DNA from 3 places in the Geobacillus sp. C56-T2 genome. Region 2 is predicted to be linked to each of the others. Evidence: a T-box and tRNA genes for the amino acid it is inferred to sense, from the RefSeq annotation. Region 2 holds a T-box; the other regions hold tRNA genes.
The links. A T-box is a leader RNA that pairs with one kind of tRNA and senses whether it is charged. The one in region 2 lies ahead of pheS (phenylalanine--tRNA ligase subunit alpha), so its partner is inferred to be a tRNA-Phe.

Region 1: it has a tRNA-Phe gene. The T-box ahead of pheS (phenylalanine--tRNA ligase subunit alpha) is inferred to sense a tRNA for this amino acid. The anticodon was not compared.
Region 3: it has a tRNA-Phe gene. The T-box ahead of pheS (phenylalanine--tRNA ligase subunit alpha) is inferred to sense a tRNA for this amino acid. The anticodon was not compared.

The regions. Positions count from the first base shown of each region.
Region 1 covers NZ_VJWB01000001.1:2,869,317-2,874,728, forward strand. The annotation lists gene GC56T2_RS14210 (IS4-like element IS5377 family transposase) at 99-1,232, shown strand; tRNA gene GC56T2_RS14220 (tRNA-Leu) at 2,214-2,298, opposite strand; tRNA gene GC56T2_RS14225 (tRNA-Cys) at 2,359-2,432, opposite strand; tRNA gene GC56T2_RS14230 (tRNA-Gly) at 2,442-2,513, opposite strand; tRNA gene GC56T2_RS14235 (tRNA-Gln) at 2,519-2,593, opposite strand; tRNA gene GC56T2_RS14240 (tRNA-His) at 2,609-2,681, opposite strand; tRNA gene GC56T2_RS14245 (tRNA-Trp) at 2,693-2,766, opposite strand; tRNA gene GC56T2_RS14250 (tRNA-Tyr) at 2,776-2,860, opposite strand; tRNA gene GC56T2_RS14255 (tRNA-Thr) at 2,866-2,941, opposite strand; tRNA gene GC56T2_RS14260 (tRNA-Phe) at 2,986-3,061, opposite strand; tRNA gene GC56T2_RS14265 (tRNA-Asp) at 3,225-3,300, opposite strand; tRNA gene GC56T2_RS14270 (tRNA-Met) at 3,305-3,381, opposite strand; tRNA gene GC56T2_RS14275 (tRNA-Val) at 3,582-3,657, opposite strand; tRNA gene GC56T2_RS14280 (tRNA-Glu) at 3,666-3,737, opposite strand; tRNA gene GC56T2_RS14285 (tRNA-Ser) at 3,752-3,842, opposite strand; tRNA gene GC56T2_RS14290 (tRNA-Asn) at 3,847-3,921, opposite strand; rRNA gene GC56T2_RS14295 (23S ribosomal RNA) at 4,126-5,412, opposite strand, start outside.
Region 2 covers NZ_VJWB01000001.1:2,655,022-2,660,433, reverse strand. The annotation lists gene sspI (small acid-soluble spore protein SspI) at 1-202, opposite strand, end outside; gene GC56T2_RS13255 (HI0074 family nucleotidyltransferase substrate-binding subunit) at 343-1,086, shown strand; gene msrA (peptide-methionine (S)-S-oxide reductase MsrA) at 1,217-1,741, shown strand; gene GC56T2_RS13245 (TrmH family RNA methyltransferase) at 1,738-2,493, shown strand; gene GC56T2_RS13240 (hypothetical protein) at 2,535-2,864, shown strand; T-box leader at 2,919-3,160, shown strand; gene pheS (phenylalanine--tRNA ligase subunit alpha) at 3,200-4,234, shown strand; gene pheT (phenylalanine--tRNA ligase subunit beta) at 4,256-5,412, shown strand, end outside.
Region 3 covers NZ_VJWB01000001.1:532,706-538,117, reverse strand. The annotation lists gene GC56T2_RS02755 (B3/B4 domain-containing protein) at 1-535, shown strand, start outside; tRNA gene GC56T2_RS02750 (tRNA-Glu) at 754-825, opposite strand; tRNA gene GC56T2_RS02745 (tRNA-Ser) at 831-923, opposite strand; tRNA gene GC56T2_RS02740 (tRNA-Asn) at 932-1,006, opposite strand; tRNA gene GC56T2_RS02735 (tRNA-Ile) at 1,128-1,201, opposite strand; tRNA gene GC56T2_RS02730 (tRNA-Gly) at 1,209-1,279, opposite strand; tRNA gene GC56T2_RS02725 (tRNA-His) at 1,738-1,810, opposite strand; tRNA gene GC56T2_RS02720 (tRNA-Thr) at 1,822-1,894, opposite strand; tRNA gene GC56T2_RS02715 (tRNA-Ser) at 2,026-2,116, opposite strand; tRNA gene GC56T2_RS02710 (tRNA-Ile) at 2,132-2,208, opposite strand; tRNA gene GC56T2_RS02705 (tRNA-Met) at 2,217-2,290, opposite strand; tRNA gene GC56T2_RS02700 (tRNA-Ala) at 2,307-2,379, opposite strand; tRNA gene GC56T2_RS02695 (tRNA-Pro) at 2,387-2,460, opposite strand; tRNA gene GC56T2_RS02690 (tRNA-Arg) at 2,467-2,540, opposite strand; tRNA gene GC56T2_RS02685 (tRNA-Leu) at 2,544-2,629, opposite strand; tRNA gene GC56T2_RS02680 (tRNA-Gly) at 2,635-2,709, opposite strand; tRNA gene GC56T2_RS02675 (tRNA-Lys) at 2,717-2,789, opposite strand; tRNA gene GC56T2_RS02670 (tRNA-Thr) at 2,972-3,044, opposite strand; tRNA gene GC56T2_RS02665 (tRNA-Phe) at 3,048-3,123, opposite strand; tRNA gene GC56T2_RS02660 (tRNA-Asp) at 3,439-3,511, opposite strand; tRNA gene GC56T2_RS02655 (tRNA-Met) at 3,516-3,592, opposite strand; tRNA gene GC56T2_RS02650 (tRNA-Val) at 3,776-3,851, opposite strand; rRNA gene rrf (5S ribosomal RNA) at 3,862-3,978, opposite strand; rRNA gene GC56T2_RS02640 (23S ribosomal RNA) at 4,120-5,412, opposite strand, start outside.

The DNA of each region.
Region 1 (5,412 bases), 210 kb from region 2:
GTGTTGATTATCCAATAAAATCCAAAGGGTATAGAAAAAAGAGCACCTTTCCTGTAGAATGTGAGTAGCGACACAAACAAACCCAGGAGGTGCTCTCTATGAACAAGCATACCACACTCCCGAATTTGATGCAAAAACTTGTTTCGGATGAAGAGATTCAACTGATTGCCGAAGCGGTTGGGTATCGTGATTCGTCTCGAACCTTTACGTTGCGCGAGTTGATTCACTTCTTCCTGCTGGCCGCCATGCATCAATGGAAAAGCTTTCGCCACGGAGCCGATGTGGGGCCTCTGTATGGATTGCCGCGATTCCATTATTCGACTGTATCCAAGAAAGCGAAAGAAGTTCCCTATGACATCATGAAACGCTTGTTGGCGTTGATCATTTCCAAGTGCAACCGCCAAACCCGCCGTTCGCTTCGGTTTCCCAAACCGCTTCGGGTGGTGGATTCGACGACCGTCACGGTCGGGAAAAACCGCCTGCCATGGGCGCCGTATCACGGCGAACGCGCCGGAGTGAAGCTGCACGTCGCGTATTCGCCGGAATCCTCGTTGCCGGCAGACGTGGTGGAAACCATCGGACTGCGTCATGATGGCCCGGTGGGAGAACAGTTGACGAACGCTCAACAAGTGCTGGTGGAAGACCGGGCGTATTTCAAAATCGAACGCCTCGATCGATTTGTGGAGCAGCATCAGCTCTTTGTCATTCGGATGAAGGACAACATCGAACTTCATCAGAAAAAAAGCTTGAAACGCCTTTCCAGCACATCCTCATCGGTTCAAGCCGACTTCACGTGCCAGTTGGGGACGAAACAATGCCGCTCCACCAAGCGTCACCGGGTGGTGATCTTTCGAGATGCGAATGGCCGCGACATTCGGGTCGTGACGAACCTCTTCCATGCGTCTGCGGAAACCATTGCCGACATGTACCAACAACGTTGGACTGTTGAGGTCTTTTTCCGTTGGGTGAAGCAATATCTGAATGTCCCGACCTTGTTTGGCACGACGGAAAATGCGGTATACAACCAACTGTTTGCGGCGTTCATCGCGTATGTGTTGCTGCGATGGCTGTATGATCAAACCAAAAAACAGACGAACGTCTCTCTTTCCTTCATTTCGTTCGTTCGCCGTTTTTTCTCTGGGCAGCTTCCTCTCGATTGGAAATCCGGGATGGCCGCTGCTTTGTTTGAGTATGCCCAAATTTATGGAAGGCGTATGTATAATTTTGGATAATCAACACTCGTGTCATCTACAGATACATGTCGGGAGATGATAATATGTTTTATACAGAAGCCCTTCCCAAAGGTCGGGTTTCCGTTTGGGATTACTTGCGTGTGGCGCTTCTCTTTGGAGCGTCGCTTTTTCTTTTGGTTTCGTCCTTCTAGGAGACTGGTGATTTAGTGCAAAAACGACTGATTCCGCTCATTTCTCAATTAGAAAAACCTTGCAGAATCCGCTTTCTCTTCTGAATGAAAATGCCGCCGATCGGGGTGTGACAGCGGTTTCTCACCGGCTTTCTAGGAAGGCGATAGTCGCTAGGACGAAACCGGTTAGCCTTGACTATCTTTAAATATTGACTATTGAAATAAACGTTTCAACCAACAACCACCATAAATGGCCCGAATTCGAACGTCCATGATGGGCAAACTCCTTTGCTTTCCTTGTGTTTCAAGGTTTTATTCGACAGGAAGATAAAAAATCCTCTCGATTTTTGTCGAGAGGGTGCGAAGTGTGAGTTAGAAAATTTGCTCATCTATAGTAAATAAAAGCGACCATACAAAGAAAGTCACTTTAAAAATTTCTTATACTTTTTTGAGAATTTTTTATAAAACGCATTAAAATTGCAGTTCCTGTAATGTTTGAAATTATACTTATACCAAGCAATACACTCCATATAGGGGTAGGCAAGGTAAGAGTTAATGACAACATCAAGAAAACGAAACCGAGTGACACAAAAACAAAACCTATATTTTTATTCTTCAATTTCAACACCCCCCATTTGTATATTATAACAAACATTTCAAATTTTATATACGGTTAACCCATTAAAGGGTTTCAGTTTAAGGGGTTTCAGTTTCTTCATAATTACATTTGTTCATTTAAAATCAATATCCGAACACGATTTTCTTCTCTCGAATCGTATTCGGTAAATAAAAAACAAGGGATTCCACTTACGTGAACCCCTTGTGCCTAAAGCCTTTCTCCTATTTTCGATGCCGATGGTGGGAGTCGAACCCACACGGGGGGCTACCCCACACGATTTTGAGTCGTGCGCGTCTGCCAGTTCCGCCACATCGGCGCGACATCTACCATTATATCTTCTTAACTTTTGTTTGTCAATAAAATTTTATTCATTAGATGGAGGCGGCACCCGGATTCGAACCGGGGGTAAAGGTTTTGCAGACCTCTGCCTTACCACTTGGCTATGCCGCCCTAGTCAAAAGCGGAAGACGGGACTCGAACCCGCGACCCCCACCTTGGCAAGGTGGTGTTCTACCGCTGAACTACTTCCGCAACATTGGCTGGGGTAGCTGGATTCGAACCAACGCATCACGGAGTCAAAGTCCGTTGCCTTACCGCTTGGCTATACCCCAATGCCATTTTTCAAGGGCGACTAGTGGGAATCGAACCCACGCATGCCAGAGCCACAATCTGGTGCGTTAACCACTTCGCCATAGTCGCCATGATAAGAGTGGCAGGGGCAGTAGGAATCGAACCCACACCGGAGGTTTTGGAGACCTCTGTTCTACCATTAAACTATGCCCCTTTATTTAAATGGTGGAGGGGGACGGATTCGAACCGCCGAACCCAAAGGGAGCGGATTTACAGTCCGCCGCGTTTAGCCACTTCGCTACCCCTCCAAGAATGGTGCCGACTGCAGGACTTGAACCCGCAACCTACTGATTACGATTCAGTTGCTCTACCAATTGAGCTAAGTCGGCATAATACGGATCAAAAAATGAACAGGCTCATTCTTAATATTTCATGGTGGCTCGGGACGGAATCGAACCGCCGACACAAGGATTTTCAGTCCTTTGCTCTACCGACTGAGCTACCGAGCCGTATGTTATTTTTTAACTCGCTCATTGATTGCTCTGTGCCTCTTCCTCTACCAGCTGATTCAAAGATGATCGATGCGTCGAGGCAACTCGCAGCCAACTCGATGATGCTGATGCTCGTCTCTACCGACTGAGCTGCCTTATCCTTACTTTACCTAATTAAAGATGGCGGTCCCGACGGGACTCGAACCCGCGATCTCCTGCGTGACAGGCAGGCATGTTAACCACTACACTACGGGACCTTATTGGTTGCGGGGGCAGGATTTGAACCTGCGACCTTCGGGTTATGAGCCCGACGAGCTACCGGACTGCTCCACCCCGCGATGATAAAAGATAAATTTGTTCCGACCATGCACTGAGCTTCGTTTAAATGTCTGTTGCCTCTTCCTCTACCAGCTGATTCAAAGATGTTCGATGCGTCGAGGCAACTCGCAGCGTATTCGATGAAGCAAATGCTCGTTGCTCCACCCCGCGACGATAGAATTTCAATAAGGCGATGAACTTTGTTTTGTATGTTTGAAAGTGGTGGAGGATGACGGGATCGAACCGCCGACCCCTTGCTTGTAAGGCAAGTGCTCTCCCAGCTGAGCTAATCCTCCACGAAAAGTGACCCGTACGGGATTCGAACCCGTGTTACCGCCGTGAAAGGGCGGTGTCTTAACCACTTGACCAACGGGCCATGCTGATGGATAATGGCGGAGAGCAAGGGATTCGAACCCTTGAGGCGCTATTCACGCCTACACGATTTCCAATCGTGCTCCTTCGACCACTCGGACAGCTCTCCACGATGGCTCCGCAGGCAGGATTCGAACCTGCGACCAATCGGTTAACAGCCGATTGCTCTACCACTGAGCTACTGCGGAATCATAATAATATCCTTATCAAAGTGTGATTTGATCACGTAACTGCCCATCGCTGAGCCATTACTGAGAGATATCGCTTTAGACATTTATTATTATAATGATTCGTGATGAGCTGTCAAGGCCTTTTTCATTCCTTCAAAACTAGATAACCGTCGGAAGAAGCCGCGCTTCGTACTGTCTAGCTCCGGCTCGCCTGCGCTTTTCTAGGTTAAGCCCTCGATCGATTAGTATCCGTCAGCTCCACGTGTCGCCACGCTTCCACCTCGGACCTATCGACCTCGTCATCTTCGAGGGATCTTACTCGCCTAACGCGATGGGAAATCTCATCTTGAGGGGGGGCTTCACGCTTAGATGCTTTCAGCGCTTATCCCGTCCGCACATAGCTACCCAGCGGTGCCCCTGGCGGGACAACTGGTACACCAGCGGTGCGTCCATCCCGGTCCTCTCGTACTAAGGACAGCTCCTCGCAAATTTCCTACGCCCGCGACGGATAGGGACCGAACTGTCTCACGACGTTCTGAACCCAGCTCGCGTACCGCTTTAATGGGCGAACAGCCCAACCCTTGGGACCGACTACAGCCCCAGGATGCGATGAGCCGACATCGAGGTGCCAAACCTCCCCGTCGATGTGGACTCTTGGGGGAGATCAGCCTGTTATCCCCGGGGTAGCTTTTATCCGTTGAGCGATGGCCCTTCCATGCGGAACCACCGGATCACTAAGCCCGACTTTCGTCCCTGCTCGACCTGTCCGTCTCGCAGTCAAGCTCCCTTGTGCCTTTGCACTCTCCGAATGATTTCCAACCATTCTGAGGGAACCTTTGGGCGCCTCCGTTACCTTTTGGGAGGCGACCGCCCCAGTCAAACTGCCCACCTGACACTGTCTCCCACCCCGCTAAGGGGTGCGGGTTAGAATTTCAATACCGCCAGGGTGGTATCCCACCGTCGCCTCCACCGAAGCTGGCGCTCCGGCTTCTTAGGCTCCCACCTATCCTGTACAAGCGATACCAAAATTCCATATCAGGCTGCAGTAAAGCTCCACGGGGTCTTTCCGTCCTGTCGCGGGGAACCTGCATCTTCACAGGTAGTATAATTTCACCGGGTCTCTCGTTGAGACAGCGCCCAAGTCGTTACACCTTTCGTGCGGGTCGGAACTTACCCGACAAGGAATTTCGCTACCTTAGGACCGTTATAGTTACGGCCGCCGTTTACTGGGGCTTCGGTTCGCACCTTCGCTTCCGCTAAGCGCTCCCCTTAACCTTCCAGCACCGGGCAGGTGTCAGCCCCTATACGTCGCCTTTCGGCTTCGCAGAGACCTGTGTTTTTGATAAACAGTCGCTTGGGCCTTTTCACTGCGGCTCTTCCAGGCTCTTCACCCGAAAGAGCACCCCTTCTCCCGAAGTTACGGGGTCATTTTGCCGAGTTCCTTAACGAGAGTTCTCCCGCGCGCCTTAGGATTCTCTCCTCGCCTACCTGTGTCGGTTTGCGGTACGG
Region 2 (5,412 bases):
TCACCGCCTGCTCGAGTGTCGTGAGCATCATGTCTTTTTGCTGCTCGGTGGCGTGCGTCCAAATGGCTTCAAACAGGACACCAAGGCCGGGCAAATATTTTTCCTCACCGCGTTGGATCGCGTCTTCAATCGTGTTTTCAAGCTGGTCTTTGGAATTGTTGGCGACATTGTGCATAATGGCTTTCCGCAAGTTCAAATCCATCTGTCTCACCTCGTTATTCGTATGGTACATCGTTATCGTTTGCCGATGGCGGCGGATTTATGCATCGACGGTCGAAGTCGTTGCGCTTGCCAGACTATGGTATAATGAAGGCAACGATCTTGGAAACGAGGGAAGAGAGGATGGCGGCTCAAACGAGATACGGATTCGAGCGAGCGGTGTTTCGCCAGCTGATTCATCTGTTTCAGCGCTACGCCGATGCCGTTGAAGAAGTGATTTTGTTTGGTTCAAGGGCGAGAGGCGATGATAAGAAAACGTCGGATATTGATATAGCCATCAAATTTAGAAAATCAAACGAGTTGTTGCACCGCTTGCAATCAGATTTGGATGAATTGCCCATCATTTATCGAATCGATCTGATTGATTATGATGAGATCGGCAACGAGCGGTTAAAAACAGCGATTGACAAGGAAGGGAAGACGATTTTCCAAACGAATGAGCGGGGAAAGGTGATGGTTACAATGAGCCGGCTGATGGATCGATGTTACGATTTCGAACGGGCGCTCGCCAAACTCCGGCAAAGCGCCGCAAGAGACGCGCAAACGGATGACCTTGTTGTCGATGCGACCATTCAACGGTTTGAATTCACATACGAACTGGCGTGGAAATGGATGAAACTTTATTTGGAGTACCAAGGATACTCCGAAGTGACGAGCCCACGAAAAACGATTCGCGAGGCGTTTCGGGAAGGGTTGATTGAAGACGGAGAGACATGGCTTCGCATGCTGGAAGACCGCAACCGGACGTCCCATACGTATGATGAAGAAACGGCGATGGGCATGTATGAACGCATTCGCACCGACTATATCCCGCTGTTTGACCGCTTGCTTGCCGAAATGAAACAACGGCTTGACTCGGAGACATGAGCGGCTGGCGTGCGGAACGGAACGCGTCTAGTTTGGTGAAGGAACTTGGCTTTGGGCGTGAAAGATGACAATCGTACACCGTTTGCTATAATCAGAAAGAAGAAACTTGACGCATGAGGTGAAGACCCAAATGGAAAAAGCGACATTCGCTGGCGGCTGCTTTTGGTGCATGGTGACGCCGTTTGAGGAACTCGACGGCATTTACGGCATCGTCTCCGGCTATACGGGCGGGCATGTTGAAAACCCGACGTATGAGCAAGTGAAAACCGGGACGACCGGCCATTACGAAGCGGTGCAAATCACGTTTGACCCGGACGTGTTCCCATATGAGCGGCTTTTGGAGCTGTATTGGTGTCAAATCGATCCGACCGATGACGGCGGCCAGTTTCACGACCGCGGCCCGCAATACCGGACGGCGATTTTTTACCATAACGAAAGACAGCGCCAGCTCGCTGAGCAGTCCAAGCGGGCGTTGGAAGAAAGCGGGCGCTTCTCGAAGCCGATCGTGACGAAAATTTTGCCGGCCACGACGTTTTATCCGGCGGAAGAGTACCATCAAAACTACCATAAGAAAAATCCGGAACATTATAAGCAAGACCGGGCCGCTTCCGGCCGCGACGAATTTATCGCCAAACATTGGGGGGCGAAGCGGTGAAGCGGATCGAATCACCAAAAAACGCGCGCGTGAAGCAATGGAAAAAGTTGCTGACGAAAAAAGGGCGCGACGAAACCGGGTGGTTTTTGCTCGAAGGATTTCATCTCATCGAAGAGGCGCTAAAAAGCCAAGCGCCGCTTGTTGAGCTGATTGTGGATGAGCGGGCCGCGATTCCGCCCGGCTGGGACGTCAGCGATGTTCCGGTGGTGATTGTAACGGAAGCGGTGATGAAGGCGATCAGCAGCACGGAAACGCCGCAAGGGATCATGGCTGTCTGCCGGCAAGCCGCAGCCGAGCTTGGTGATGTGAACACGGCGCTGCTCATTGACGCCGTGCAAGATCCCGGCAATCTCGGCACGATGATTCGCACGGCTGATGCGGCTGGCATCGATGCGGTCATTTTAGGGGAAGGATGCGCCGATTTGTACAACCCGAAAGTCGTCCGTGCGACGCAAGGATCGCTGTTTCACCTTCCGGTTGTCAAAGGCGATCTGGCGCAGTGGATCGCGCGTTTCCAGGAGCGGGGCATTCCTGTGTACGGCACCGCCTTGGAGAACGCCGTCGATTACCGCACCGTTCGTCCGTCGCCTTCATTCGCCTTGCTTGTCGGCAACGAAGGAAGCGGCGTCCGGCGCGAGCTGCTCGAGATGACGACAGAAAACGTCCACATCCCGATTTACGGCCAGGCGGAGTCGCTCAACGTCGCGGTGGCGGCCGGAATTTTGCTTTATTCTTTGCGGGCGGTGCGGTAAAATGGAATCGAACATCAATCGGACAAGGGAGCAGGAGACGGATGGATGACGAACTGCGGGCGCTGTTGAACGCGGTGCTTGAGCGCCTTGACGTTCGAGGCGCCTACATCGAACAAATGCGCATCGATATCGTCAAGCTGCAAGGAAGCGTGAAGCAACTTGAAGACAAAGTCGATCGCCTGCAACGTGATGTGGACGCCATGAAAAAAGACATGGAGGCCATGAAAAAAGACATGGTAGGGGTTAAAAAAGATGTTGCCGCGCTCAAGGAAGGGCAAGTGCGGCAGGAAAAAATGATGGAGCGCCTTGTGATCCGCTCGATTGAACAGGAAGCGGAAATCGATGAGCTGCGCAAAGAAATCTCGGCCTGACCTTGCCTTTGCCCGCCCATTTGCGTATAATGAATAGCGACATTTCCCATACCGACAACAACGATGACGGAGAAAAGTAGCTTGCTGCTCGCCATCCAGGGAGAAAACGCCATAGACTGGGAGCGTTTTTATGGCTGACGCAAGTGAAGTTCACCTCCCGAGTTGACACCGGGACCATCCCAGCGTGGGATGTAAAGGTGGTCCGGCTTTTGGCCGTTATGGCAAGGAAGCGAACAGCGCGTCTTCATTGGCGCTGTTAACAAGGGTGGTACCGCGAGCAACAACTCGTCCCTTACTGGGGCGGGTTTTTTTATTTGAAACGAGGAGGGATTGGCGTGAAAGAACGGTTGCATGAACTAGAGCGAGAAGCGCTTGCCAAAATTGAACAAGCTGGCGATTTAAAAGCGCTCAATGAGGTGCGCGTCGCCTACTTAGGCAAAAAAGGGCCGATTACCGAAGTGCTGCGCGGCATGGGGGCGCTGCCGCCGGAGGAACGCCCGAAACTCGGCGCGCTGGCCAACGAGGTGAGAGAGGCGATTCAACAGGCGCTCGAGGCGAAACAAACGAAACTGGAAGAAGAAGAAATCGAACGAAAACTGGCGGCCGAAGCGATCGATGTGACGCTGCCGGGCCGGCCGGTGCGGCTCGGCAATGCGCATCCGCTGACGCGCGTGATCGAGGAAATCGAAGACTTGTTTATCGGCATGGGCTATACGATCGCCGAAGGGCCGGAAGTCGAGACCGACTACTACAACTTTGAAGCCCTCAATTTGCCGAAAGGGCATCCGGCCCGTGACATGCAAGATTCGTTTTACATCACCGAAGAGATTTTGCTTCGCACCCATACATCGCCGATGCAAGCGCGGACGATGGAGAAGCACCGCGGGCGCGGCCCGGTGAAAATCATTTGCCCGGGCAAAGTGTACCGCCGCGACACCGACGATGCGACCCATTCGCACCAGTTTACACAAATTGAAGGATTGGTGGTGGACCGCCACATCCGGATGAGCGACTTGAAAGGGACGCTGCGCGAATTTGCTCGCAAGCTGTTCGGCGAAGGGCGCGACATCCGCTTCCGGCCGAGCTTTTTCCCGTTTACGGAGCCGTCGGTCGAAGTCGATGTGTCCTGCTTCCGCTGCGAAGGGAACGGCTGCAGCGTCTGCAAAGGCACGGGCTGGATCGAAATTTTAGGCGCCGGCATGGTGCATCCGAACGTGCTTGAGATGGCTGGCTTTGATTCGAAAACGTACACCGGCTTTGCGTTCGGCATGGGGCCGGAGCGGATCGCGATGCTGAAGTATGGCATTGATGACATCCGCCATTTCTATCAAAACGATCTACGTTTCTTGCGGCAATTTTTGCGTGTATAGCAGAAAAAGGAGGGGTTCTAAATGCTCGTGTCTTACCGTTGGCTAAGCGAGTATGTCGATTTGACCGGCATCACTGCCAAAGAGCTCGCGGAGCGCATCACCAAAAGCGGCATTGAAGTCGAGCGGGTCGAAGCGCTCAACCGGGGGATGAAGGGAGTTGTCATCGGCCATGTGCTCGAATGCGAGCCGCATCCGAACGCCGACAAACTGCGAAAGTGTCTTGTCGATCTTGGCGAAGGAGAGCCGGTGCAAATCATTTGTGGCGCCCCGAACGTCGCGAAAGGGCAAAACGTCGCTGTCGCCAAAGTCGGCGCGGTGCTGCCGGGCCATTTTAAAATCAAACGGGCGAAGCTGCGCGGCGAAGAATCGAACGGCATGATTTGTTCGCTCCAAGAGCTCGGCATCGAAACGAAAGTCGTGCCAAAAGAATACGCCGACGGCATTTTCGTTTTCCCGAGCGATGCGCCGGTCGGCGCCGATGCGCTGGAATGGCTCGGCTTGCACGATGAAGTGCTCGAACTCTCGTTAACGCCCAACCGCGCTGACTGCTTAAGCATGATCGGCGTTGCCTATGAAGTGGCCGCCATTCTCGGCCGCGCGGTGAAGCTGCCGGAAGCGGCGGTCAAAGAAAACAATGAAATGATCCACGACTACATTTCCGTCCGCGTCGAAGCGCCGGAAGACAATCCGCTGTACGCCGGGCGGATCGTGAAAAACGTCCGGATCGGCCCGTCGCCGCTTTGGATGCAGGCGCGCTTGATGGCGGCCGGCATTCGCCCGCACAACAACGTCGTCGACATTACGAACTATATTTTGCTTGAGTACGGCCAACCGCTGCACGCGTTTGACTACGACCGCCTCGGTTCGCGGGAGATCGTCGTCCGCCGCGCGAAGGAAGGCGAAACGATCGTGACGCTTGACGATGTCGAACGGAAGCTGACCGACGATCATCTCGTCATCACGAACGGCCGCGAGCCGGTCGCCTTAGCCGGCGTAATGGGCGGGGCCAATTCGGAAGTGCGTGACGACACGAAAACGGTGTTCATTGAAGCGGCGTATTTTGCGAGCCCGGTCATCCGCCAGGCGGTGAAAGACCACGGGCTGCGCAGCGAGGCGAGCACCCGCTTTGAAAAAGGGATCGATCCGGCGCGGACAAAAGAAGCGCTTGAACGCGCCGC
Region 3 (5,412 bases), 2.1 Mb from region 2:
ATCAATTTATATCGAACTGCAGGAAAAAACGATCCATGACATTCCTGAACTGGCCGAATGGCGTCACGTATTCAAGCAAATCGGGACGGATCCCGCTCGTTATCGCCCATCGAGTGAAAGTCTGTATCGGCGCATTCAAAAGAAGCACTTTCTTCCTTCCATTCATTCAGCAGTGGATGTCAACAATTTCTTTTCACTCTATTATAAGATTCCGCTCGGCATCTACGACCTTGACCGCATACACGGGACCGTGACCGTAACCATCGGTGCTGAGCAAGACGAATATGTCGCTTTAAACGGCCGAACGGTCAACTTTGCCAACAAACTTGTCAGCAAAGATGCATACGGTCCATTCGGCAGTCCGATCGTCGATTCGGAACGGACGGCCGTCACTCGTGACACCAAAAACGCCTTACAGATTGTATACTTTCCACCTTCCATCGCCAAAGACGTCGCCCATCGCCAGCTCGAAGCCATGCAAGCGATGTTCACGCAAATCCATGGCGGCGAAGCGGATGTTCAACTGCTTGAATGACGTGTTCCTCCCGCTTCGGTGAATCGCAGGCGGGAGGGGATCGCAATAAAAAAACGCAATGCCTCGTTCATCAACGAAACGAAACACTGCGTTGTCCCCAATCTTTCTGCTATGGAACCCATTATATCTCATGATTGCCTATTCGGCAAGAAAAAGCGCAATTTTCGACAAAAACAAGTTTGATAAAATGGCACCAGGCAACCTGGTGCCATAAGCAGTGACCCGTACGGGATTCGAACCCGTGTTACCGCCGTGAAAGGGCGGTGTCTTAACCACTTGACCAACGGGCCATGCATGGCGGAGAAGGCGGGATTTGAACCCGCGCGCCGCAAAACTGCGACCTAACGGTTTAGCAAACCGTCCCCTTCAGCCACTTGGGTACTTCTCCAGAGAAAATGGCTCCGCAAGTAGGATTCGAACCTACGACCTACCGGTTAACAGCCGGTTGCTCTACCGCTGAGCTATTGCGGAACGGTTCAACACCATGTCCGTTTTCCTACGGGCTACCATACCGTTGCTCCATCCGGCAATGGTGGGACAACGGTTCACCGTTATTATAGCGAATCATCCGACAATATGCAATGGGAAATAGTGGGCCTAAGTGGACTTGAACCACCGACCTCACGCTTATCAGGCGTGCGCTCTGACCAGCTGAGCTATAGGCCCATCCAAAAGCGGGTGATGGGAATCGAACCCACGACATCAGCTTGGAAGGCTGAGGTTTTACCACTAAACTACACCCGCACATCGATTTCTTCAACCATTCACCACGCAATTTCATGCCTCTTCCTCTACCAGCGCATTCAAAGAAGCGGAATGCGTCGAGGCTACTCGCAGCTCATTCGGTGAAGCTAAGGCTCGTGGCTGAGGTTTTACCACTAAACTACACCCGCACATAACCCTTCAACCATTCACCACGCAATTTCGCGCCTCTTCCTCTACCAGCGCATTCAAAGAAGCGGAATGCGTCGAGGCTACTCGTAGCCTATTCGGTGAAGCTAAGGCTCGTGGCTGAGGTTTTACCACTAAACTACACCCGCACATCGATTTCTTCAACCATTCACCACGCAATTTCATGCCTCTTCCTCTACCAGCGCATTCAAAGAAGCGGGATGCGTCGAGGCTACTCGCAGCTCATTCGGTGAAGCTAAGGCTCGTGGCTGCAATTTTACCAAGAGCTTACGGGTTTTAGGAAGAAAAAGGGCGACTAGTGGGAATCGAACCCACGCATGCCAGAGCCACAATCTGGTGCGTTAACCACTTCGCCATAGTCGCCATGATGTTGATGCCGGCTGCAGGACTTGAACCCGCAACCTACTGATTACAAGTCAGTTGCTCTACCAATTGAGCTAAGCCGGCATAAATCCATATTATGCAATGCTTATCGTTTTTCCTAATAGTCAACTGGTCGAAAAAAGCGGAACGCTCAAACCGAGTTGATGCCGTCTCATTCTATTTGTGCCAACTGAGCTGAATGAGACGATTATTTATGGCGGAGGAGGAGGGATTCGAACCCCCGCGCGCCTTGCGGCGCCTCTCGGTTTTCAAGACCGACCCCTTCAACCACTTGGGTACTCCTCCAAAAAACAACAATAATGGTGGACCTTGTAGGATTCGAACCTACGACCGGACGGTTATGAGCCGTCTGCTCTAACCAGCTGAGCTAAAGGTCCGATAAGAGTGGCGGTGGAGGGGATCGAACCCCCGACCTCACGGGTATGAACCGTACGCTCTAGCCAGCTGAGCTACACCGCCAAAACGGATGAAAAAGTGGAGCCTATCGGATTCGAACCGATGACCTCCTGCGTGCGGGGCAGGCGCTCTCCCAGCTGAGCTAAGGCCCCAAAGTGATCGGGAAGACAGGATTTGAACCTGCGACCTCACGGACCCGAACCGTGTGCTCTACCAAGCTGAGCTACTTCCCGATAAAACGCGCTCGAGAGGATTCGAACCCCTAACCTTCTGATCCGTAGTCAGATGCTCTATCCAATTGAGCTACGAGCGCAAGTGCCGAGGGCCGGACTCGAACCGGCACGGTAGTCACCTACCCCAGGATTTTAAGTCCTGTGCGTCTGCCAATTCCGCCACCCCGGCGGCAGTGGAGCGGAAGACGGGGTTCGAACCCGCGACCCCCACCTTGGCAAGGTGGTGTTCTACCGCTGAACTACTTCCGCAACATGATGAGCCATGGAGGACTCGAACCTCCGACCCTCTGATTAAAAGTCAGATGCTCTACCTACTGAGCTAATGGCTCATGGTTTGGTATACACCCAAATATTTGACGATGTCCCTTCCTCTACCAGCCGACTCAAAGATGCCGAGTGCGTCGGGACAACTCGCAGCGAACTCAAAGATGCAACGCTCGTTACTGAGCGAATGGCTCATGGTGGCCCTTAGTGAAGCACACACTTGCATACTCTCAAGCAAAAGAAAAGATGCCGGCTGCAGGACTTGAACCCGCAACCTACTGATTACAAGTCAGTTGCTCTACCAATTGAGCTAAGCCGGCGAATGGTGGCTCGGGACGGAATCGAACCGCCGACACAAGGATTTTCAGTCCTTTGCTCTACCGACTGAGCTACCGAGCCATATGTTATTTTTTAGCTCGCTCGTTGATTGCTCTATGCCTCTTCCTCTACCAGCTGATTCAAAGATGTTCGATGCGTCGAGGCAACTCGCAGCAAACTCGATGATGCTGATGCTCGTCTCTACCGACTGAGCTACCGAGCCATATGTTATTTTTTAACTCGCTCGTTGATTGATCTATGCCTCTTCCTCTACTAGCTGATTCAAAGATGTTCGATGCGTCGAGGCAACTCGCAGCAAACTCCATGATGCTGATGCTCGTCTCTACCAAGCAAGCAACCAAAATATATAGGGTTGTCATAATTTTTAAACAAAGACGGTCCCGACGGGACTCGAACCCGCGATCTCCTGCGTGACAGGCAGGCATGTTAACCACTACACTACGGGACCTTGTTGGTTGCGGGGGCAGGATTTGAACCTGCGACCTTCGGGTTATGAGCCCGACGAGCTACCGGACTGCTCCACCCCGCGACGATAAAAGATCAGTATCATTGAAATATTTGTTGCCTCTTCCTCTACCAGTTGATTCAAAGATGTTCGATGCGTCGAGGCAACTCGTAGCGTATTCGATGAAGCAAATGCTCGTTGCTCCACCCCGCGATGATAGAAGATGAACTTATTTCAATGATGCGCTGAATTTTGTATGTTTGAAAGTGGTGGAGGATGACGGGATCGAACCGCCGACCCCTTGCTTGTAAGGCAAGTGCTCTCCCAGCTGAGCTAATCCTCCATAAATATCCGCCTAGCAGCGACCTACTCTTGCAGGGGCGCTGGCCCCAACTACCATCGGCGCTGGAGGGCTTAACTTCCGTGTTCGGGATGGGAACGGGTGTTTCCCCTCCGCTATCACCACTAGGCTATTATCGACACATTTTATTATAAGGAAAGTAAGCGGATTGTCAAGGGCTTTTTCATTCCTTCAAAACTAGATAACCGTCGGAAGAAGCCGCGTTTCGACCGGTCTAGCTCCGGCTCGCCGCCGCTCGCCTGCGCTTTTCTAGGTTAAGCCCTCGATCGATTAGTATCCGTCAGCTCCACGTGTCGCCACGCTTCCACCTCGGACCTATCGACCTCGTCATCTTCGAGGGATCTTACTCGCCTAACGCGATGGGAAATCTCATCTTGAGGGGGGGCTTCACGCTTAGATGCTTTCAGCGCTTATCCCGTCCGCACATAGCTACCCAGCGGTGCCCCTGGCGGGACAACTGGTACACCAGCGGTGCGTCCATCCCGGTCCTCTCGTACTAAGGACAGCTCCTCGCAAATTTCCTACGCCCGCGACGGATAGGGACCGAACTGTCTCACGACGTTCTGAACCCAGCTCGCGTACCGCTTTAATGGGCGAACAGCCCAACCCTTGGGACCGACTACAGCCCCAGGATGCGATGAGCCGACATCGAGGTGCCAAACCTCCCCGTCGATGTGGACTCTTGGGGGAGATCAGCCTGTTATCCCCGGGGTAGCTTTTATCCGTTGAGCGATGGCCCTTCCATGCGGAACCACCGGATCACTAAGCCCGACTTTCGTCCCTGCTCGACCTGTCCGTCTCGCAGTCAAGCTCCCTTGTGCCTTTGCACTCTCCGAATGATTTCCAACCATTCTGAGGGAACCTTTGGGCGCCTCCGTTACCTTTTGGGAGGCGACCGCCCCAGTCAAACTGCCCACCTGACACTGTCTCCCACCCCGCTAAGGGGTGCGGGTTAGAATTTCAATACCGCCAGGGTGGTATCCCACCGTCGCCTCCACCGAAGCTGGCGCTCCGGCTTCTCAGGCTCCCACCTATCCTGTACAAGCGATACCAAAATTCCATATCAGGCTGCAGTAAAGCTCCACGGGGTCTTTCCGTCCTGTCGCGGGGAACCTGCATCTTCACAGGTAGTATAATTTCACCGGGTCTCTCGTTGAGACAGCGCCCAAGTCGTTACACCTTTCGTGCGGGTCGGAACTTACCCGACAAGGAATTTCGCTACCTTAGGACCGTTATAGTTACGGCCGCCGTTTACTGGGGCTTCGGTTCGCACCTTCGCTTCCGCTAAGCGCTCCCCTTAACCTTCCAGCACCGGGCAGGTGTCAGCCCCTATACGTCGCCTTTCGGCTTCGCAGAGACCTGTGTTTTTGATAAACAGTCGCTTGGGCCTTTTCACTGCGGCTCTTCCAGGCTCTTCACCCGAAAGAGCACCCCTTCTCCCGAAGTTACGGGGTCATTTTGCCGAGTTCCTTAACGAGAGTTCTCCCGCGCGCCTTAGGATTCTCTCCTCGCCTACCTGTGTCGGTTTGCGGTACGGGCACCT